Regions from separate parts of the Spongiibacter sp. UBA1325 genome, predicted to be linked through region 2. Evidence: predicted binding sites of a transcription regulator. Region 2 holds the regulator's gene; each other region holds the start of a gene.
What was found. The regulator sigma-54, encoded in region 2, starts transcription at its own class of promoters, with help from an activator protein. The targets are predictions, from matches to a motif close to TGGCACANNNNTTGCNNT.

Region 1: B3K78_RS10480 (cytochrome ubiquinol oxidase subunit I) is a predicted target of sigma-54. The motif match lies at 5,204-5,221, and genes of this name have one in related genera.
Region 3: B3K78_RS04455 (WecB/TagA/CpsF family glycosyltransferase) is a predicted target of sigma-54. The motif match lies at 4,006-4,023, and genes of this name have one in related genera.

What each region holds. Positions count from the first base shown of each region.
Region 1 is NZ_DBTD01000009.1:408,253-416,055, forward strand. It holds gene B3K78_RS10465 (bifunctional protein tyrosine phosphatase family protein/NAD(P)/FAD-dependent oxidoreductase) at 1-1,489, opposite strand, end outside; gene B3K78_RS10470 (MBL fold metallo-hydrolase) at 1,504-2,394, opposite strand; gene B3K78_RS10475 (cytochrome d ubiquinol oxidase subunit II) at 2,779-3,771, opposite strand; gene B3K78_RS10480 (cytochrome ubiquinol oxidase subunit I) at 3,771-5,144, opposite strand; gene B3K78_RS10485 (sigma-54 interaction domain-containing protein) at 5,358-6,674, shown strand; gene B3K78_RS10490 (hypothetical protein) at 6,828-7,058, shown strand; gene B3K78_RS10495 (HD domain-containing protein) at 7,086-7,745, opposite strand.
Region 2 is NZ_DBTD01000001.1:26,136-33,938, reverse strand. It holds gene B3K78_RS00185 (MlaC/ttg2D family ABC transporter substrate-binding protein) at 1-76, opposite strand, end outside; gene B3K78_RS00180 (KpsF/GutQ family sugar-phosphate isomerase) at 279-1,247, shown strand; gene B3K78_RS00175 (KdsC family phosphatase) at 1,261-1,782, shown strand; gene lptC (LPS export ABC transporter periplasmic protein LptC) at 1,783-2,355, shown strand; gene lptA (lipopolysaccharide transport periplasmic protein LptA) at 2,342-2,899, shown strand; gene lptB (LPS export ABC transporter ATP-binding protein) at 2,901-3,626, shown strand; gene B3K78_RS00155 (RNA polymerase factor sigma-54) at 3,770-5,263, shown strand; gene hpf (ribosome hibernation-promoting factor, HPF/YfiA family) at 5,333-5,620, shown strand; gene ptsN (PTS IIA-like nitrogen regulatory protein PtsN) at 5,650-6,099, shown strand; gene rapZ (RNase adapter RapZ) at 6,102-6,959, shown strand; gene B3K78_RS00135 (HPr family phosphocarrier protein) at 6,978-7,247, shown strand; gene mgtE (magnesium transporter) at 7,378-7,803, shown strand, end outside.
Region 3 is NZ_DBTD01000004.1:352,336-360,138, forward strand. It holds gene B3K78_RS04445 (GumC family protein) at 1-1,192, opposite strand, end outside; gene B3K78_RS04450 (polysaccharide biosynthesis/export family protein) at 1,214-2,491, opposite strand; gene B3K78_RS04455 (WecB/TagA/CpsF family glycosyltransferase) at 2,733-3,974, opposite strand; gene B3K78_RS04460 (response regulator) at 4,187-6,904, opposite strand; gene B3K78_RS04465 (response regulator) at 7,219-7,803, shown strand, end outside.

The DNA.
Region 1 (7,803 bases), on a different contig from region 2:
TGCCGCGCTCTACGGTAAGCGGGCAGGAGCCGTAGCCATTGTAGTGGGCAATGTCGCCGCCGCGACCGCTGATATCGGCTGCGATGTTATTGGCGACAATGGGTGCCTGCATGCGTGCCGCCGCTGCGGTTTTGGCGTTAGGGGCGTTCATTACATCGCCCAGTGCCCAGATATTGGCGTACTTCTTGTGCTGTAGCGTGGCCTGGTCGACATCGACCCAACCGGCGCCATCGACCAGCGGGCTATTGCGGATGAAGTCGGGGGCGACTTGCGGCGGTACCACGTGGATCATGTCGAATTCGCGGCTGACCTCCACGTCGTTACCCTGTTCGTCTTTGGTGGCGAACCAGGCGGTTTTTGCCGGGCCGTCAATGCGGGTCAGGGTGTGGCCAAAGTTGAGTTTGGCCTGGTATTTGTCGATGTATTTCATCAGTGCTGGCACGTAGTCGGCAACGCCAAATAGCACCGCACCAGCGTTGTAGAACTCCACGTCGATATTGTTTAAGCGCCCCTGACGGTGCCAGTGGTCGCACGACAAATACATGGCTTTTTGCGGAGCGCCCGCGCACTTAATCGGCATGGGCGGCTGGGTGAATATCGCGCGGCCGCTGCGAACCTTGTTTACCAGCTCCCAGGTGTAGGGTGCGAGGTCGTAGCGGTAGTTCGAGGTGACGCCGTTCTTGCCCAGGGTTTCGCTCAGGCCGGGAATGGCGTCCCAGTTCAATTTGATACCGGCGGCAACCACCACGCGTTGATAGTTCAGTAGGCGGCAGCCTTCAAGTACCACGGTGTTGTTGTCGGGGTCGAAGGCGGCGACGGCGGCCTTGATCCATTCCACACCCTTGGGAATGAGTGAGGCCATGCTGCGCCGGGTTTGCTCAGGGGTGAAGACACCGCCGCCGACCAGGGTCCAGCCGGGTTGATAGTAGTGGTTTTCTGCGGGGTCGATAATGGCAACGGAGATGCCTTTGCAGCGTTTCACCAAACTGGCGGCCGTGGAGATACCGGCGGCACCGCCTCCGACGATCAGCACATCGTAGCTGGCAATGCCCTCGGCGGTATTGTCGCCATTGCGGGCGGCGGCGATACGCGCGGCCACGCCACTCATGTCGTAACCGGCCTTGGCGGCAGCATCGACGATGTCTGTCAGGCTCATCTCTTCACCGCGGCTCAGTGCCCACAGGGTGGTAGAGCGCATGCCGCTGCGGCAATAGGCATGGACCGGAGCGCTTTGGCCGCTGAGTAACTCGCCAAAGCTGGTGGCATCTTCGTCGCTGACTTTGCCACTGACGACCGGCAAATAGTGACAGCTCATGCCCAGCTCGGTGGCTTTGGCTTCGATCTCTTTAAAACCCGGCTGATCGCCGCCCTCACCGTCGGGGCGGTTGCAGATCAGCGTTTTTACGCCTTTTTCTGCCAGTGCCGGCAGGTCGTTAACGGTGAGCTGGCCGGAAACCGTCAGCCCCGAGTCTATTTGCTTGTATTCCATGCCTTGCCCAGCCCTTAGAGTACGTTCAATGGTAATTTTAGATACACCGTGCCGTTGTCGTCGGCGCCGGGTAGGTGGCCTGCCCGCATGTTTACTTGCAGAGATGGCAAGATCAGCCGCGGCATATCGAGGGTGGCGTCGCGGGCCTCGCGCATGGCGACAAATTGCGCCTCGCTGGTGCCAGTGTGTACGTGGATGTTGGCCTGTTTCTCGGCGCCGACGGTGGTTTCGTATTCGACCTCGCGGCCGCCGGGCATATAGTCGTGGCACATAAACAGGCGGGTTTCATCGGGCAGCGATAGCACGCGCTGAATGGATTGATAGAGAACACGAGCGTCGCCGCCGGGGAAGTCCGCGCGGGCGGTGCCGCCGTCAGGCATAAATAGGGTGTCGCCAACAAATGCCGCGTCGCCCATTACATGGGTCATGCACGCCGGGGTGTGGCCGGGGGTGTGAATGGCGCGGCACAGCATATTGCCCACGTGGTATTCGTCGCCGTCGTTAAACAGCTTGTCGAACTGCGAGCCGTCGCGAGCGAACTCTGTACCGGCGTTAAAGATTTTGCCGAAGGTTTCCTGCACCACGGTAATGTTGGCGCCAATGCCGATCTGACCACCGAGCGCTTCTTGAATATAGGGCGCAGCTGACAGGTGGTCGGCGTGCACGTGGGTTTCGATGATCCATTCGAGGCTCAGTTTATTGTCGCGAATGTGCTGAATGATTTTGTCGGCACCCACCAGCGACAGGCGGCCCGCGGCATAGTCGATTTCCATTACCGAGTCCACGACCGCGCAGGCGTTGCTGCTGGGGTCTTTCACCACATAGGAAAAGGTGTTGGTGGGTTCGTCGAAGAAGGCGATAACTTCGGGTTTGTGGTCGAAATCGATGGAGATATTGTCGAGCATGATGCAATCCTCTTACTGTTGTCGCGAGCGGTATCGGTCCCTGATGCGTACAGCGATAACGCGGCCTCGGTTATGAGTAATTGGAATAACTATATTCCGTATTATTGTAGTAACAGGATTCGTGCCAAGACACGGCAAAAACGAATATTTAGCGTAACTTGTTGTAATTGCTGAAAATTAAAATTCATTCGGGTTTGCTTGAGCTGCCGTCGCAAATAAAACCTTTTTGCTTTTGCCAGATCTGGCAGAAACTTCGTCATATTTGACAGAGTTGTGTTCTGTGGGGGCTGGAAGCGGCTGATAGTGACGTCGACTGAAGGTGCGGGCATAAAAAAGGCGGGCCCGCTTGCGCGCAGCCCGCCAATGAGCAGTGGCTGTTGCTGCTCAGTCGTAGGAGAGGTGGGTCGCCTTACCGTGGAAGATGCGGTAGACGAAAATGGTGTAGCCGATAATGATCGGCAGGGTCAGTACAACGCCAACCAGGGTGAATTGCAGGGCGTTGACCGAGGCGGCGGCATCCCAGATCGTCATTTGGCCAATGATGATGTTGGGGAACAGGCTGTAGCCAAGGCCGAGGCTGGCCAATACGCAGATGGCCACAGTGCTGGCATACAGCTTCCAGCCGTGGCCGCGGTAGATGCTGTTGTCGCTGTTAAGCAGGGCAACAATCGTGGCAAACGCAGCGAGAGACAGCACCGGGATGGGCGCCAGAATCAGGAAGTTGGGCCAGCTGAACCACTTCTCAGCAATCGCGTCGCTGACCAGCGGCGTGGCGATCGACACCAGCAACAGGCCCAGGCCCATTGGCCACACGGACTTGCGCGCCCAGCCAATGGCCTTGGTGAGCAGGTCGCCTTCGGTTTTCATCAGCAGCCAGCCACAGCCCAGTGTGAGGTACAGCGCGGGCAGGGTTAACGCGATGAGGGCCGAGAACAGCAGGCTGGTGGTATTGGATTGCAGGCCCGTGACGTAGGCGCCGAGCATCCAGCCCTGAGCCATTGAGGCGACCAGTGAGCCGACGAAAAAGGCGCGGTTCCACAGCGCTTTGCGGTGGTCACCCGCTTTGACGCGCAGGTCAAAGGCCACGCCGCGCAGTATCAAGCCCATTAGCATGATCGTTACCGGCAGATACAGCTCGGTGAGCACGATGCCGTGGGCCATGGGGAAGGCGATTAATAGAATCCCCACGCCAAGCACAATCCAGGTCTCGTTGGCGTCCCAGAAGGGGCCAATGGAGGCGACCATAATGTCTTTTTCGGCGTCGTTGGCCAGCGGCATAAGCATGCCAACACCGAGGTCGTAGCCGTCGAGAATAACGTAGATCAGCAGGGACAAGCCCATTGCCGCCATATAGATAATCGGTAGCCAGTATTCCATTACGATTCTCCCCCTTTCGCGGTGTTATCGCCGGTGTTGGCTGACGCCGTGCCAGCCGGGTTTAAGATCAACGAGGCAGCGGGCTTGGCTGACAAATTGCGCAGCGCGCCGATGTAAGAAGCCAGTAAGAACAGGTATAGAAGGATGTAGCCGAACAAGGTGCCGCTAACGGTGGCAGCGCTGTGGTCGGCGACAACGTCCTGGACTTTTAGCACGCCGTCGACGATCCAGGGCTGGCGGCCAATCTCGGTAACGTACCAGCCGGCCAGCACCGCGATCCAACCGGAGAAGGTCATCGCTGAGAGGGCCGCGAGTACGGGTTTACTGGCCTGCCGGCCGCTTCGCAGTGCCCAGGCGGCCCACCACGCGACCAGTACCATTAGTCCGCCGATGGCGAGCATCACACGGAAAGACCAGAACACGATCGCAACGGGTGGGTGCTCGCCAACAAACTCATTCAGGCCCTTAACTTCGCCCTTGAGTTCGTGGGTAAGTACCAGGCTTGCGGCGTAGGGAATTTCCAGCGCGAATTTATTGCTGCGGCTCTCTTCGTCGGGAAGGGCGACAACAGTGAAGGGGGCGCCCTCCTCAGTTTCCCAAATGGCTTCCATGGCGGCGACTTTTGCCGGCTGGTGTTCAAGGGTGTTGAGGCCGTGCAGATCGCCGATGAAAATTTGCAGCGGGGCCAGCACCGCGGCAACCATCACGCCGGTGCGCATAATCTTCCAGGTGGCGGGGCCGTCGACATTCTTCAGTGCCCGCCAGGCGCTGACGCCAGCAACGAGGAAGGCGCTGGTTAGTACAGAGGCGATTACCATATGGAAGAAGCGGTAGGGGAAAGAGGGATTGAAGATCACTTCCCACCAGCTTTCCACCATTACCACGCCGTCTTCCAGGTAGTAGCCGGTGGGGGTTTGCATCCACGAATTCAGGCTGAGAATCCAGAACGCCGAAAGCGTCGTGCCGAATGCCACCAGAAAGGTACTGATCAGGTGCATGCGATTGGATACGCGGTCTTTGCCGAACAGCATAATGCCCAGGAATGAAGCCTCCAGAAAGAAGGCGCTCAGTACCTCATAGCCCAGCAGCGGCCCGGCGACATTGCCGGCTTTTTCCATAAAGCCCGGCCAGTTGGTGCCGAATTGGAAGCTCATGGTAATGCCCGAGACCACGCCCATGGCGAAGGTCAGGGCAAAGATCTTCACCCAGAAGTAATAGGCATATTCCCAGGCCTTGTCGCCGGTTTGGGTAAAGCGCACCCGAAAAAACAGCAGCAACCAGCCCAAGCCAATGGAAATGGCGGGAAACAGGATATGAAAGCTGATATTGGTGGCGAACTGTATGCGCGCCAGCACAAGGGGGTCGATATCCATAAGCTCCTCTCTCTATATATCTAAACGGAATTCCAATATTCCGATTTGTACTAAGATGCACAGCAATGTGTGTGCCAGTGCGCGAAAATTCCGCAAGGCATTGATTTTGATGGATAAAAATCAGGCGAGCGGTTTGCAAAAGGCAATGTGTATCGCAGCGTGCCAGGTTTTGTGTCAGTCTTGTCAGAATACCTGTCATTTCTGGCAAAGACGATGCGACAAATTGCTACAGACCTCGACCTCGATTTTCGGTCTCTGCTCGACGGCTTAGAGCACCCGGCCATTCTACTGACGCCCGATTACCAGATTGTGGCGAGTAATCAGCGTTACCAGCAAAGCTTTGGCGATGTGCCGGTGGGCGATCACTGTTTCAGGGTGTCTCATGGCTACGACAAGCCCTGCGACCAGGCGGGCGAGAGCTGCCCCCTTCAGGCGTGTACCCACAGTGGCGAGCGCGAGCGCGTGCTGCATATCCACAATACCCCCCGTGGTCGCGAGCATATTGATGTAGAGATGCTACCCATTAAAGGTCGCAATGGAGAGTTGCGCTACTTTATTGAAATGCTCAAGCCAGTGCGCAGCGCCAGTGCGGAGATCAGCAGCGACCATATGGTGGGACGCAGTGCGGCGTTTAACACCATGTTGGAGTTGATAAATCTGGTTGCTCCCCACGACACCTCGGTGTTGCTACTCGGCGAGTCCGGCGCCGGCAAGGAGCTGGCAGCGCAGGCGATCCACAGTACCGGTGGGCGCTGCGACAAGGCGATGGTTACCGTTGAATGTGCGGGCTTGACCGACACCCTGTTTGAAAGCGAGCTGTTTGGCCATGTGAAGGGCGCCTTTACCGGCGCGGTGAGCAATAAGCCGGGCCTGCTTGAGTCGGCCCGTGGCGGCACCCTGTTTCTGGACGAGATCGGCGATGTCCCGTTGGGTATGCAGGTAAAATTGCTGCGCCTGCTGGAAACCGGCAGTTATCGCGCGGTGGGCAGCACCCAGCCTCAGCTGGCCGACTTCCGCTTGATCTGTGCCACCAACAAAGACCTGCCAGCGATGATCGCCGGTGGGCAGTTCCGCGAAGACCTTTACTACCGGATTAATACCTTTCCCATCCACCTGCCACCGCTGCGCGAGCGCCGCGCCGACCTTGCGTTGATCTCCCGCTCGATCTTGAAAAAGCTCAGCCCCAATGGCGGATATCGCCTCACCGATTCTGCGGTAAAGCGCCTGCAGGACTATGATTTTCCAGGCAATATCCGCGAGTTGAAAAACATCCTGGAGCGCGCCACCATCTTCGCCCATTCCAGTATTATCGATCTCGCGGTGCTGGAGCGCTGCTTTGGGCAAGAGGGTCGCCAGGCAGAGCCCGCGCCAAGTCCCGTCGCACCTCACAAGGGCCCCTGGCTGGACTTAAAGGCGCAAGAGCAACAGTATCTCAAGTCGCTGCTGCAGCATTGCAATGGCGACAAGGAAAAAGCCGCCGACATTGCCGGTATCAGCCTGCGGTCGCTGTATCGGCGGTTGGAGGAGTAGGTCGTCGCGACCGGTGGCGACAATAAACGATTCATATACAGGATGTTCCCATGCACGCCTTAAAACACACGGCACGGTTTGTACTGTGCTGTCTTGCGCTTCCGGCTGTTGCCGAGAGTTACAGCTATCAAGCCATCAGTCAGCGCCACAGCGGTGCGCAGCTCAACGGCGTTAAACGACGCGAAAATGCAGGGCGAGTGTCTGGTTGGCTTGAAGCAACTTAATTTCAAACGCCGGGGCAGTTTTGATCCCGTTGCTGAGTGGACCAACTATCGCTCGCTGTCCTCGCTGGAGCAGTTTCCGCCCTGCGAGGTCCTGGTCATGATGGAGGTTGCGCGCAGCGCAATCATAAAACTGGAGCCACCGGCGAAAACCCGCCCGTAGCTCCGCTTCTGCCGCGCTGGGTCGGCCTTATGCCGGCCACGCGGAATTCAGAATAGTGCAGCAGAAGTCCTGCCGCACAAACTGCTTGTCCTTCCTGGCCAGAACGTCGGCCTTCACATTGCCGAACGTGGTGTTCGGTTTGTGGCGAATACCCTCGTAGAACGCCTGAATAATATCGTTTTTAAAGTCGGGGCTACGCGGGAAGGCTTCCACCACCGCTTCGCGGTCGCGGGCACTGAACTGTTTGTAAGTCAGGCCCAGCACATCCATTTCCACGCCCTCGGTTACCAGCGCAACCAGGGGGTGCATATGGCAGGGAATGCCGGGGGTGGTATGCAGGGCAATGGCCAGCCAGACGTTGTTGGCATCCTCTTCTGAGATTCCCCGTGCGCGCAGAAAGGCGCGAGCCGCATTGGCGCCGTCAACTTCAAAGCGGTCGGCGTCACTGCTGTGGCTGGCAAGCAGGCCCAAGTCGTGAAACATGGCGCCGGTGTAGAGCAGGTCGGGGTCACAGCGCAGGCCCAGTTTTTCTCCCCTGAGGGCGGCGAAATAGTAGACGCGGCTGGAGTGGTTAAACAGTAATTCGGTGGAGGTGTCGCGAACAAATTCCCGTACGTCGCGGGCGAGCCGACTATTGGGAACAGCAATACCAGCAACGCTTCCGGCGTTGTGAGCGGTTTGGCACATGATTGAGCTTCCTGTGGTGTGTGGCTGGAGGTTTTAATTTAGCGATGTGGCATAATTG
Region 2 (7,803 bases):
CGCGCTGTGCGTCAGCCGCCGACACGGCGCCCGCAAATATCACCAAACCCAGCGCCAAAAGCATTTGTTTGAACATTTTTTTATCTCCGATAGTTAAGCCACGACCCGCGTTACCGCGAATAGCCTGCTCTACACCCTTGCTAAGACAGCAGTTTACGGAATTGGCTCCCCGCACGACGACGAGGTAAACCTGTTAATTTTTCACATTGGAAATTATCATAGCGAAAATTAGCCGCCGCTTAACGGCATTATTGCAATAACGAGGTTTCCTCCCAACGATGGCATCTTCTTATCTCGACACTGCTAAACGCGTTATTCGCATGGAAGGAGACGCCGTCGACGCGCTCGGCGAGCGTATCGACGACAGCTTTAATCGCGCCTGCGAACTTCTTCTAAACTGCAAGGGCAGAGTCGTTGTCACCGGCATGGGTAAATCGGGCCACATCGGCAACAAACTGGCGGCGACCCTGGCCAGTACAGGCACCCCCGCATTTTTTGTACACCCCGGGGAGGCCAGCCACGGCGATATGGGGATGATTACCGCCGGCGACGTGGTGATAGCCCTGTCAAACTCGGGGTCAACTGCAGAACTGGTCACCCTGATCCCGCTGCTTAAGCTGCTGGCCGTACCCGTGATCGCCATGACGGGAAAGCCCAACTCGGAGCTCGCCAGCAGCGCGGATGTCCATCTCGACGTCGGCGTAGAACAAGAGGCCTGCCCACTGAATCTTGCCCCGACATCCAGCACGACCGTAACACTTGTAATGGGCGATGCGCTCGCCATCGCGTTACTGGAGGCCCGCGGCTTCACCGCCGATGATTTTGCCTTCTCTCACCCCGGCGGCGCGCTGGGTCGACGCCTGCTGCTGAAGATTGACAATATTATGCACACCGGGGAAGCCATACCGCACATCAATACTGGCGCCAAGCTCAGCGATGCCCTGCTGGAAATGAGCAGTAAGGCGCTGGGTATGACCACGGTACTCAATGAAGACGGCAGCCTGGCGGGTATTTTCACAGACGGCGACTTGCGGCGCGCGATCGACCGCGGCATTGACATTCACCAGGCGAAAATAGACGACGTGATGACCGCCAACTGCCGCAGCATCAGGCCCGGCACACTGGCCGCAGAAGCACTGCGCATTATGGAAGATAATAAAATCACCGTCTTGGTCGCTCTGGACGATCACGCAAAGCCAGTAGGCGTGATCCACACCCACGACCTGCTTAAAGCCGGCGTCGCCTAAAACAGGGAACACCATGCAAACCATTCTCGAAAAAGCAAAAACGGTCACCCTACTGGCAATGGATGTCGACGGCGTACTGACCAACGGCAGCCTGTACTTTGGCAATAGCGGCGAGGAAATGAAAGCGTTCAGCATCCTTGACGGGCTTGGTATTAAACTGCTGCGCGACGCCGGCATCCGCCCCGCAATTATCACCGGCAGAACCTCTGAACTGCTGCTGCGACGCGCGCGAGAACTGAGCATCGAGTTAATCTACCAAGGCAGGGAAGACAAAGGCACGGCACTCGAAGAACTGCGCCAAGACCTCAAACTAAGCTACGATCAAATCGCCTACGTGGGTGACGATTTACCCGACTTAGCCGCGATTCGAGCAGCGGGCCTGGGCATTACCGTCGCCAATGGTCACCACTTCGTAGCACGCCATGCCGACTGGCAAACGCGTGCCGCGGGGGGCAGCGGCGCTGTGAGAGAGATCGCCGAGCTTATTTTGATGTCTCAAGGCAAGCTCAACGACGCACTTGAGCAGTTCCTGTAAATGGCTGCGCCGTCATTCAATATCAATGCTGCATCGGTCCTATCGGTACTGGCCGCTATCGCGGGCACCGTGATCTACCTCACGCAATTTAGTGAGAGCGGGAAATTGAGCCTGACTGACAGCTTCGAAGCCATCCCCGACGTTGACTCCCACCTCCAGGGCATCGAAGGCTTGAAATATCGCCAAGACGGCAATGTGGCATACCGCTGGCGCGCAGACAGTGCCGAACGCATGATTTCCTCGGGCAGCATCCAGCTCAATCAGCCCTTTTACATCGGCAATATCGGCGAGCAGCGGCCGTGGACGGCGCAAGCCATTACCGGCACACTGTCACAAAATGGCCAACAACTGCAGTTGCGTGGCAGTGTTGTTGTTGAAGACTTAATTCGCGAAGCGCAAATCCACACAGAGCAACTCAGCATTGACCTGGAGCAAAGCCTGGTTGCGACGGATCAGCCACTGCGACTGCAACTACCCAATGGCGAAACCCAGTCGGAGGGCATGACGGCCGACCTCGTTAACGAGAAAGTCGAGCTGCTCGCGAAGGTAAAAGGATACTATGAACCGCAATAATCTACCCACCTTCGCTATTAGCGCCCTGCTCTGCCTCGCCAGCAGCGTGCATGGCTTGCCCGATGATCGCCGCCAGGCCATCAACCTCAGCTCAGACAAAGCCACCTATGAAAACAATCGCGGCATTTACACGGGCAACGTCAATATGTCGCAGGGCAGCCTGATTATTCGTGCAGACAAGCTGATTATTGTCGAGGCTGACAGAAAAGTAACCAAGGTTATTGCCCATGGCAGCCCCGCCCATTTTGAGCAACAACCCCGCGCCGGGGAAGGCGTCGTGGTCGCCAGTGCTCGACTCATAGAATACAGCCTAAATGCCGAGGAAATCCTGCTGCAAAAAGATGCCACCATCCGACATCAAGGCTCAAAGATCAGTGGCGATCGCATTGTATACAGCGGGCGCAAGCAAATGGTCATTGCCGATGGCGGCAGCCACAAACTCGATGGCAGGGTACAAATGACCCTACAGCCTCAGCAGGGCGTGAGTGATACCGATAGCCCCGCGCCAAGCACCACCCCCGACACCCCGGAGACTCCCCGCTAACATGCCCGTATTGAAAGCCAGCAACCTCGCTAAAGCCTACAAAGGCAGAGAGGTAATCAAAGACGTCTCCCTGAGTATTAACAGCGGTGAAATAGTCGGCTTGTTGGGTCCCAACGGGGCAGGGAAAACAACCTGTTTTTACATGATCGTCGGCATCGTCAACGCCGACCGTGGCCGCATTCAGCTCGACGACAAAGACCTGACACCACTTTCCATCCAGGGTCGGGCCAAACACGGCGTCGGCTACCTCCCTCAGGAAGCATCCATATTTCGGAAGCTGAGCGTCGCTGACAACATCATGGCGATATTGGAGACCCGCAGCGACCTGAATCGCAAGCAACGCAAAGAAAAGCTCGATGCACTGCTACAAGAATTTCACATTGCCCATATTCGCCAATCGCCGGGTATGGCGCTCTCGGGCGGGGAACGGCGCAGAGTAGAAATTGCGCGAGCACTGGCCACCGAGCCCAGTTTTATTCTGCTCGACGAGCCCTTTGCCGGGGTAGACCCCATATCGGTGAACGATATTCAGCAAATTATTCGCCACCTGCAGGCGCGCGGCATCGGCGTCCTGATTACCGACCACAATGTGCGAGAAACCCTCGATATCTGCGAAAAAGCCTACATAGTTGGCGAAGGTCGCATCGTTGCTGAGGGCAATGCCGAGGCCGTACTCAACAACCAAATCGTGCGGGACATCTACCTCGGCGACACATTTACCCTTTGATCAAAAAATCGGCACAGCAATTGCTTTAAACGCCTATTGCAGCGGTGCGGCTGCGGGACTACACTGACCCTGAAGCATCGTCGTTTATGACTACATAACGGCATTTAATCCCTCAGGTATGGTTGTAGTAGAAGTCATTGCCTATGAAACAATCGCTCCAGCTAAAAGTCGGTCAGCAGCTGACCATGACGCCCCAGCTGCAACAGGCGATTCGTTTATTACAGCTCTCCACCCTCGACCTTCAACAGGAAATTCAGTCGGCACTGGACTCCAACCCCCTGCTGGAAGTAGAGGAAGACAGCGACAGCCCGGAACCCCAGAGCAGCAACAGCCAGAGCGAAAGTAACGCCAATGAGGCTGACAGCAAAACGACCTCTGCTGAGGAGGCGCCCAGCAACGACGCCGACAGTGAATGGGCCGAGCGCAGCGACATCCCCGAAGATTTGCCGGTAGACAGCCAGTGGGAAGACGTCTACCAAAGCTCTGCACCAAGCTCCTCCGCGGCCGGTAGCGCCGACGACGACTACAACAATGACTATCGCCACGGCAGCTCAGAGTCGCTCCAGGACCACCTGCGCTGGCAACTCAACCTCAGCCGGCTCTCAGAACTTGACCGCATCGTCGCCGATGCCATCATCGACGCGATCGATGAAAAGGGGCGGCTCACCGTCAGCCCCGAAGAGCTGGTGGACGCCTTCGACGACGACAATATCGAAATAGAAGAAGTGAATGCAGTCCTTCACCTCATCCAGCAGTTTGACCCCCCCGGTGTTGGCGGCCAGGACCTTCAAGAATGCTTGTTAATTCAACTTCGGCAGCTCTCCCCAGACACCCCATACCTGGCTGAAGCGCTGCAGATTGTCGAGCAGCACATGCCGCAGCTCGGCAACCGTGATTACAACCAAATCATGCGTCGCTGCCGGCTAAAAGAAGACCAACTGCGCGACACCCTGGCACTCATTCAAACGCTGAACCCCACTCCTGGTGACTGCGTGGGCAACGACGAAACAGAGTATGTGGTACCAGACGTATTCGTCAGCAAAAAAGAAGGCCGCTGGCTGGTTGAGTTAAACCCGGACATTGCCCCGAAAATACAAATTAACAGCCACTACGCATCGCTCGCCAAAGACAGCGGCACCAGCAGCGACAAAGACTATATTCGCGACAACCTACAGGAAGCGCGCTGGTTCATTAAAAGTCTGCAGAGCCGCAACGAAACACTGATGAAAGTCGCCACCAAAATTGTTGAGTATCAGCGCGGGTTCCTGGAGTACGGCGACGAAGCGATGAAACCGCTAGTGCTCCACGACATCGCCGATGCGGTGAGCATGCATGAATCGACGATCTCACGGGTTACCACGCAAAAATATATGCATACCCCGAGAGGCATCTACGAACTCAAATATTTTTTCTCCAGCCACGTCTCGACCGATACCGGAGGAGAATGCTCCTCCACGGCGATTCGTGCACTAATCAAAAAATTAATTGCCGCAGAAAATCCCAAAAAACCGCTAAGCGACAGCAAAATCACCCAACTGTTGGCCGAGCAAGGCATCAAAGTTGCCCGGCGAACCATTGCAAAGTACAGGGAATCACTAGTCATTCCGCCCTCTAACGAACGGAAAAGACTGGTCTAATAAGGCCCCAAAAGGCCCAAACAACGCGCCGGGAGGCGCCGGATGTTCTCAGCGATGAAGGAGCAAGATATGCAAATAACCGTCAGTGGTCACCATGTTGAAGTTACCCCGGCACTTCGCGATTACGTCAACAACAAACTCGCCAAGCTGCAACGGCACTTCGACAATATCACCAATACCGACGTTACCTTGTCAGTAGAAAAGCTGGTTCAAAAAGCTGAAGCCACCGTACATGTGGCCGGCGCCGATCTGTTCGCCACCTGTGAATCAGAGGATATGTACGCGGCCATCGACAGCCTCACCGACAAGCTCGATCGCCAGCTTATTAAACACAAGGAGAAAAACCTGGGCCACTAAAGGCCCGGGGATGTTCCGGAAACGTAAACATGACCCTTGATTCAATACTCAGCCCCGGACGTACCCACTGCGGTACGTCTGTGGGCAGCAAGAAACGCCTACTGGAACAAATTTCTATTTTTGTCAGTGAGGATAATGCGCAATTCAACGCCGACGAACTGTTCAACGAACTGCTCGCCCGCGAGCGACTCGGAAGCACCGGTATCGGGCACGGGGTTGCGATTCCCCACTGTCGCAGCCAGCAGTGCACCGAAATTACCGGCATGCTGCTTAAACTTGCCGAGCCTATCGACTTCGAAGCGATAGACGACCAACCCGTGGACTTAGTGTTTGCGTTGATCGTCCCTGCCGAAGCACACGACGAACACATTAAAGTGTTGGCAAGCTTGGCCAACGCCTTCAACGATGACGCTTTCCGCCAGCAGCTTCGCAGCGCAGACAGCGACAGCAGTCTTTATGAACGTGCGGTAGCCAGCTAGGCGTGAAGCTTATCATTCTCAGCGGCCGCTCAGGTTCGGGCAAAAGCACGGCGCTGCACCAGCTCGAAGACGAAGGCTTTTACGCCATCGACAACCTGCCGGTGTCACTGCTGCCCGCACTCGTTGCCGAACTCTCTCAAAGCACACTGAAAGTTCATCAGCAGGTTGCTGTCTGTATCGATGCGAGAAACTCACAAACAGAGCTCGCCCGCTTCCAAGAACTGTGCAAACAAGTTCGAAGCCTGGCCAGCTTGCGTATTCTTTTTTTGGATGCCAGCGACGACAAGCTCATTAAGCGTTTTAGCGAGACCCGTCGACGGCATCCACTGAGCACCGACTCCCAGCCGCTTAGCGACGCGATAAAGCAAGAGTCTGCGCTGTTGGAGCCCATCGTCGCCGAGGCATCGCTGACCATCGATAGCAGCGACATGACTGTGCATCAATTGCGCGCCACCATACGTGACCGCGTTCTCGGCGTCGACGCTAGCCGCATGGCATTACAACTAAAGTCCTTCGGCTTTAAGCGCGGCCTACCCATTGATGCCGACCAGGTCTACGATCTGCGCATGCTCCCCAACCCTCACTGGGACGAGGCGCTGCGCAGCCTCAGCGGCCGCGACGACGCCGTTCAGCACTTCCTCGATGCCCAGCCGCAAGTCCAACAGATGTATAGCGACATACTCACTTACCTGCTGCGCTGGCTGCCTGAGATAGAATCTGCCGGTCGCAGCTACTTCACCATCGCGATCGGTTGCACGGGTGGACAACATCGCTCAGTATACATGGCCGAAAAGCTGGCTAAGGCGCTTCGCGACACCTGTCCTGGCCTGCAAGTTCGCCACCGCGAACTTCAGCACTAACCTGGGCTGGACAAGGCGATGCAAGAAATCCAAATTCCTATCATCAATAAACTCGGCCTTCACGCCCGTGCTGCGTCCAAATTCGTGACCACCAGCACCGCATTTGCCTCTCGCATTCAGGTGTCGGCGGGGCAGCAATGGGTCGACGGAAAAAGCATCATGTCGGTAATGATGCTCGCGGCCAGCAAAGGCATGACACTGCACATTCGCTGCGAAGGGGAAGACGAACAAGCAGCCCTCGACGCTCTCGTCGACTTGATCGAACGCCGCTTTGACGAAGGCGAATAAATCAAATACTGCGCATTTCAGCGCGATTTCGCCCGTCTGCAATTGTTGCCCAGCGAAGATTAAAGGATAATTCTCGCCACACTGTGTGACTGCTATCCAGCAGAAAGCCGAACGCAACGCAGAGAGCTATATGGCCCAAACCGCAGAAAAGCCCCAAGCTGAAAGCCGCCTAGAGCTACTGAATGAAGCTCTGGGCTCCGGCGCGTTTCTGCAAATTCGGCGTATGCTCAATGGCCTGCCGCCCGTCGATGCCGCCCACCTTATTGAGTCGACACCGCAAAAAGTGCGGGGCGTGCTGTGGCAACTTGTCGATACCGAAAATGAGGGTGACATTCTCCAGCACCTGAGCGACGAGGTGCAGAGTCAGTTCCTGCGGCACATGGATGCCGAGGAAGTCGCCGCGATCACCGAGGGTCTCGAAACCGACGATATCGCCGATATACTCCAGCAACTTCCGGACCGCGTGATTCGCGAAGTGCTGGAGTCGATGGACCATCAAGACCGGGTGCGTGTGGAGCACATACTGTCCTACGACGAGGACAGTGCCGGTGGTCTG
Region 3 (7,803 bases), on a different contig from region 2:
CGATCTGCGTGATCGCCGAGGTATAAACCGCTTCGGCTATTTGATAGTCGCGCTCGAGGTTCTCAAGGATCGCTGCTTCTTCAGCGTAGCGTTTTAAGTTCAGACCATGCTTAGTGATAGCACTTGAGAGCTGTTGAATTTTGCCAATGAGGCCTTCAATTTTGGCGAATGACACCAGCAAATCTTGAAAGAGAGCGCTCTGTTTGCCGGCATCATTCATGCTGATCAGCTTGATGGTGCCCATGTCGTTGTGGCCAACCAATTCTAAGCTGCGCTGTTGCAGGGCTTTGAGCGTGTTGTCTTGTCTCGCGCTTTCTTTTACCACCTGAGGGTGAGCCTGTCCCCACTTTGAGCGATACACCGCCAGCGTTGTTGTCGCGTTTTGATAATTTTCTAAATGCTCCCGAAACTGTTGGTCGGCATTCAGGATAAACGCGCTCGCTGCCAGCTGCGGAGTAATGCCTAAGTTGCGAGAAAGTTGGTCGACGTAATTGCTGACTCGGTCGCGCTCGGCCTCGGCTCGTACTTGCTCCTCTTTCAAACGCTCTAGGCGCAGGCTGAGCTCTTCATACTGACGGCCAGACACATATTCAGAGCTTTGCTTGTGCAATACTAAGGCGCGTTGCGCGGCTTCCAATCGCTCTTTATAGCTTTTTAGCGCTTGCGCAATACCTGCCTCGCGGCGGTCGAGCTCATCAGCGCGGAGGATTTCTATTCGGGTGTTAAACGCCGAAATTAGCGCCTGTGCCTGGTCCTGTGCGAGGCGGGGAGAGCCCGCTTTGGTTGCCACTTGGATAATGGTGGTCTCGTCTACGAGCTTTACCACAGGCTTGTGAAAATCCGCGTAGTCGATATTCAGGGCTTTCGCCGCGCCACCAATCACGCTGGTGCTCAGCAGGATTTCCTTGTAATTCACTCTCGGGTTAACACCCCTGGTGCCAAACGGTGAGCTACTACTGCTGCTGGCCTCACCGATGCTTTCCAAATTAACTTTGGTGGATACTGCCTTGCCCGGCAGCATAAACGCGAATTTACTGACGTACTGGGGCGCCGAGGCAATGTAGAGAAATACCATTCCCCAAATCATTGCAAAGGAGATCACCCCCACCACGATGTATCGCGTCCAGCGCGGTTTGTCAGCGGGCGCCTTGTAGAGTTGCAGCTCTTGATTTGGCTGTATCGTCGGTGTCATGTCACTTCCCAGCCGCGCAGATCAAAAGAGTGAAAAGGGAGTGGCGACGTCGACAATCGCTCTGGCGATATCACGCCAATTCCCTATTGTAGAGTCATAGCAGCTAACGGTGTCGTTGGGTAGTAAATAGGGATTGATATCGTCGGAATCTGGATTGCGCAGCAGTTCTTCGACATTGCGTTTCATAATTTCGCTCTCGCCACTGATGGGGTTAGTGCCCACCAACACGACGTAGCGTGAGGCATTGGTGAATTGCGTGCCGCCACTGCAGTTGCCCGATACCACTGCCTGGTGTAACCGCGTGCCGTAGGGCATGCTGCTGCTGTACTTGCCCACTGCCGCAGAGGCGTTGTTGCTTGCTGGGTTGGTCAAATTTGAAATGAACACCCGAATGCCCTTTGGCGTGATTTGACTCGGGCGAATCAGCTCGGCTTGCATGCAGCCTGCTGAGGGAACGATCACTTGATCGCCTGCAATCAATGGCACGTCGTAGGTGTGCTGGCCCGAAAATATCCCTGCGAGATTGATTTCTTGCTGCCAGCCGTCGCGAATCAGCAGAACTTTGTCTACACGCGCGTCAGGGCGTGCACCCGCTGCTGCGCGTATGGCTTCACTGAGGTAGCGTTTGGTGGGGTAGTCGCCGCTGATGCGAATTTTACTGTCGTCGGTCTGCGCGGGAATCAGGTCGTTGATGAGTACGCGGCCAGGCTCAAATACCGCGCCTGACACCGAAACCATAATGGGGGCCCACTGAAGCGGGCGCACACTGATGTGAAGGGTGTGGGCGAGAAACATTTGTTGGGCAACCAGCATGATGCGCAGGCGGTTCTCCACTTCTTCGGTGTCCAGTCCAACCACCTGCACCGGGGCGAGGTAGGGAAGCTCAATATTGCCATCGTGGTTAACCAAGTACTCGCCGCTGAACTCCTCCCCTTCATGGATGCGAATTTCGATCCTGTCGCCCGGTGACAGTGGCAGCAAGCGCCGGCCTTGGCTGTTTAACGATCGCGGGGTACCGGGATTTCGCCACTGCTGCGCTAAGGGTTCATCGACACGATAGTCCGCACTGTTCGGCGCCATGCCGCTGCCATCGGTCGAGCAGGTATTCACCGCCATGCGACTGCTAAACTCGTGGCGTTGTTCCACCTCTGGCTTATCGCGCTCAGGCAGGCTTGTCGAAATATCCGGCATCGACGCACAGGCCGCCAGTGTTAATGCGACACTGGCGAGGACGGCGCGGCGGCAGCGTCGCGGCGTGAAAAGGCGGTGTGCAGATAGGGTCCATTTGGCAATGTTCATAGCGCTTTCCTGCTGCTGATTAGGTTGATCTCACTGCTATTGTGAGACGGCATATCTTGAATATTGCAGGGGGCGTGCCAGCTGGCGTGAATAAAAATATGCTTTAAAAACAGTAGGATAGTGTTTTTTTGTCGAGGGCGGGAAATTGCAAAATGCAAATCGTGCCTTGCGTTTGCATTTTGCGAATCATATTGCTGGAGGGTGCGCCACCGCAGTGGCGGTATACGATGTGGTGCGATCCTTAGCTCTGGCTGGCCTGCCGCAGCCTGAGTAAAAACAGAGGGTTGCCAATGATGTAGCGCTTCCACATCCGGCCCGGTTCTTGTAGTAGCCGCCAGATCCATTCCATACCCAGCTCACGCAGCCACAGGGGCGCCCGGGAGACCTTCTCGGCATAGAAGTCGAACAAGCCGCCAACGGCGATGACGACTGGGCTATTTAGTTGCTCCCGGTGGGCGAGAATCCACTGTTCCTGTAGGGGTTGACCCATGCCGACCAGCAGCACGTCCGCCCCGCTATCGTTAATTTTATCGACGATGTCCTGGCAGTGCTGTTTGTCGAAATAGCCGTGTTGTGTGCCGGCGCTTCGCAAGTGTGGCTGTTGCTTCAACATTGCCTGCATCGCGGCATCGGCAATTCCGTCTTCACCGCCGAGCATGAACAGGCGCTGGCCGTGTTGGGCGAGTTGCTCGCACAGCAAAGGCAGCATATCGGTGCCGTTTATATTGCCCTTACGGCGAATACCGTTGCGCCGACAGGCCATTTCGATACCGCTGCCATCGGGCAGCATATAGTCTGCTTGATTCAGTTGTGATCGCAGTTCGCTGTCATTGTAGGCGAGATTTAAGGTGTGGGCGTTCGCGAAGAAAACTGTCGCACGATGTCGATGTGTCACGTGCTTATTAATCACCGAAAGTGCGTTTTCCATTGAGATGTTGGCGATGTTTACGCCAAAAATCGTAAAACTGTCGACGTCTTTCAGAGTTTTGCCGCCGCTGTACAACAGGCCTGCCAGCAGCGATTTGCCGATGATGGCAGCATCTGTTTTGAATCCCTGCTTGTCGGCGTATTCGAGATTGCAGGCCTCTTCGTCGATAAAGTCGATACCAGAAATTCGTCGCAGTTCGAACAGTGAAAACATACCGGGATTCAGGGTTTCGGTACCCGCTGCAGCGGGCTCTTGCTCGGTGCGCGCTCGGTAACCGACCAGTGCCAGCTCGCCTTTAATAACGTTTAGGAGCAACGGCAGGCGACTGAGATTTACCTGATCGTGCAGCAGTAAGGCGGGCACGCCATCACCGGCAGCGCTGTGCAAGGTGACGCGGTCAACGATTTTTTTGCCTTTAATCAGGCGAAAAAGGCTATGAACGAAAAGCCACGGAGCGAAGGCTAACGCGGCTGCCACTGCCAATATACGGTCTGTTTTTTTTACACAGCGTGGCTGGGCGCTGAGCGATTTGTTGTAAACGGTGTGATGGCGCATGCTGGCATCCTCTCGGCTGTTTAGAGCTAAAGGGGCAATGCCTGTGCCAGGCGCGTAAAATTATTTTAAGTCTATGATTTATAAGTGATTGCCAAAGGGTTAGGTGGGTTTTTAAGGGCGCAGAGAGTGGTTCGATAGCCAGCATGATTTGCATTTTGCAATGCAACTGGCTTGCCGGTGATGCTAAGCGCGCACTGCGCGAAACATTAGGCTTAGACTGACCGCGCTTCTAACTCAGCGATCGCATGATGGAGGGCTTCTTTGCCTGACGAGAATTTCTCGCCGGATACCGAAAGTAGCTCCATAAGAAGCTGGGTATTTTCAGCATCGCAGCATTTTTCGATCTGCAAACAATAGTCCTGCAACGACGTTGCGCCGCAATAACCAAGATTGCTCTTCGCGGAGTGTACGGCGTCGCGAAGCCCGGCGAGTGCTGGTTGATCGGCGGAGTCCGCAATCGCTGCAGTCAGAGACTGCAACTTATCAAGCTGCTCCACGACCATTTTTAAAATAATTAGCGCGGTCTCTAACCCTGTATCGACAACGAGTTGTTCAAGTATCGTGGTGTCTATCTCCGCGGCATACAGCGCTGCAGTGAGTGTTGCGGTGTTGCCCGCGTCATCCTGGGAACTGGACGCAGCGGTTTGTTCAACAGGTAGCCAGGACTCAAGTGTGTTCAGCAATTCATCGCGGTTTACCGGTTTAGACAGGAAACCATCCATGCCCGCGTCTTCACAGCGCTTTACATCGGTATCGAAGGCATTGGCGGTCATTGCGATAATTGGGGTGTTGCGCTCTTTACCTGGCAATTGGCGGATGTGTCGGGTTGCCTCTAAACCGTCCATTTCAGGCATACGCAAGTCCATTAGCACCAAGTCGTAGCGGCCACTGGTTACGGCCATTAATGCCTCAATGCCGTTGGCGACGATGTCGACTTGATAGCCGGCGCGCAACAACAGAGTCTTCGCGACTAACTGGTTCGCTTCGTTATCCTCTGCGAGTAGGAGCTTGTGCCGGCTTGGATTTATTTCGTCGGTGATGTGTTCATTGGCGGGCTCCGATTCGGCGTCGCCGTCGAGAATGGCAAGGAGCTGGCTCGGCCGAAAGGGGCGATACATCATGTGTTGGAAGCCGGCCTTGCTACTGTGTTGCAAGAGTTCCGCCGAGAAATTGCGGTTGTACAGCACCACTTGTTGAATGGAGATCTGCTGCGCCATCAATAACGTGCTCAATTTTTCCGGTGTGGCAAAGCAACGCATGTCCACGATCAGTATGTCGTGTGCAGATAATTTCGGAAGGTTCTCTAAGGCACGAATTGCGGCGGCTTCTATGCCCAGCCAGTCCGCTTGTTGCAGTATGCTGGCAAGCAGTGTTTTGTTGTCGCTCCGCAAAAACAGCTTGCCTGGTGCGCGTTTTGGCTTTGCCAGGCTGGGAAGGCTAGTGCTGCTTGCATTGACCGGTATCTCAACGCGGAACCGGCAGCCTTCGCCTTTTTTGCTCGTCAGCGAGATTCGACCGTCGAGCAGCTCAGTCAGTTTTTTACAAATGACTAAGCCAAGGCCCGTGCCACCGTGAACGGCGCTGTCACTATTATCTACTTGAGAGAATTCATTAAATAACTTCTCTTGATCCTCTTCTGAAACCCCAACCCCCGAATCGCGCACTTCAAGTACCAGCCCGAGTCGGCCGTCAGCCAGTTTTTCATCAGTTTGAGAGATTTTTAGATTTACGCCGCCAGAGTCAGTGAACTTAATCGCGTTATCGAGAAGGTTGGTGACGATTCGCCGTACAAAGCTCAGGTCACTGATTACCGTTTTCGGTATGCGGGGGTCGATGCAGGCGGAGATCTCGATATCTTTATTTACCGCGCGAATGGTTGATACCTCCATCACGCGCTCACATTGCTCTAATAAACTGAACTTGCTGGAGTGAATTTCTTGTTGCCCGGACTCGATTTTTGAAAAGTCCAGCACGTCTTCTATGACGCTTAATAAACTATTGCCTGCCGCAAGTGAGGTCTCTGCCAGCATGCGTTGCTCGGTGGATAAATCGCCTTCAAGCAGCAGGTCCATACAGCCAATAACGGCGTTCAGGGGCGAGCGAATCTCGTGGCTCATATGCGCGAGAAAGCTGGATTTAGCCTTACTGCTTGCAACTGCGGTTTCCCTTGCCTGAGTAAGCGCTTTTTCCCGCTCGATGCGCGTTGTAATGTCTCGAATGGTTGCGGTAAAGAAGGTTTGCCCTTCGAATTCTGCAGTGGGAACAACGGTTAGCTCGCAGGGGAAGAGGCTGCCATCTCGCCGGATAGCTTCTACTTCTATCCGCGTATTCAGCACAGGCCCCTGCCGGGTCTTATTGAAGTTGGCCATGCCCTCGTTGTGAGATTTTCTCATGCCGTGGGGAATGACGATGTCCGCCACATGTTTACCAACCACCTCTTCCCGGGTGTAGCCAAAGAGTTGTTCCGCAGAGCTGCCAAATTCATGGATGACGCTCTTGTCATCAATGGTAATGATGGCGTCGAGGCTGGACTCGTACAGTGAGCGGGAGATGATTTCCAGGTGCTTTTGCTGGCGTTGAATACGACTCAGCCCCAATCGATCGGGGTAGATCGTCAGTAGAAAACGCCCCGGCGGCTCATCAGAGGCCGTAAGGTGGAGGATAAGCGGCTCGCCATCCATGGTTGCGGCAAAGCTTTGCGATGCGACGCCAGCCGCCGCCCCGGATTTGAGTGAATGCAGCGCAGCACTGGGCAGGCGGTCACGTAGTTTGTCTCCCGGACTGACTGACGCGAGAGACCGAAGTGTATCGATAGGACCGCGGTGCAGAATGCGGGTAATGGTGCCCTCGTGGTCGATCTCAAATTCAGCCCAGCTTTCAATACTTCTGCTGCCAGCCTGCGGCTGCTTTGAGGGACGATCGTCAGTCATAAGCATTTACGTAGTCGCGAAAGGTAATCTGAGTATTTGATATCTGGTCGGCGCAGTCAATTTCCGCCTGGCTGGCCATATTGCTGAGTTGCAGAACAGTTTGCATTTTGCAAAGCAATATAGGATGTTGGTGATAAAAATTGTCGCTGTTCTGGCTGTCGTTCGCCGCAAAGCAGGCTAACAACATGATAGTTATAACAAAGTTGCTGTTGTAAGTACTTGGTGCCGATATTGCGTGGTCATGGAAGAAAATTATTTTCGCCACCGCAGCGCAGAGGTAAAAAATGATGGCCCGACCGCAAAGCCACTCACTAGTGACACGCAAAGTCTTGGTCGCCGATGATAGCTTGCCCGGCTTATTGGCAGTAAAGGCCATGCTTGAGGCTGAGGGCATCATCTGCGATACCGCCAATGATGGAAGCAGCGCACTGGCAAAAGCGCAACACGAGCATTACGACGCACTGTTGTTAGACGAGCACATGCCGGGGCTGCAGGGCTCGGCGATATGCGTTGCGCTGCGAGGGGAGTCGGGCCCTAACCAGCACGCCATGATTATTTCGCTCAGCGGCGAACAAGGTAGCGGGCACCGCGCGGTAATGGACGCAGCGGGCTTTGACGCGATGTTGGCGAAGCCGGTCAGTAAGCTGGCGCTGGTGTCCGTACTGAGCGAATCGGGCGACAGTGAGTCATCCATCAAGGGCGATGACATAGCCGGCTTCGGCGGTGACGAAGCGTTGCTCGATGTAGCGGTGCATCGCGATATGCAGGAACAGTTCGACCCGGCTACAGTTGCGCGTTTGTTTGGGCTGTTTATTGACGAATTATCAGTATTGTCGGCGCGTTTGAGTACCGCCATCGATCATAATTCAGAGACTGAAGTCATGGCCGTTGCGCATATT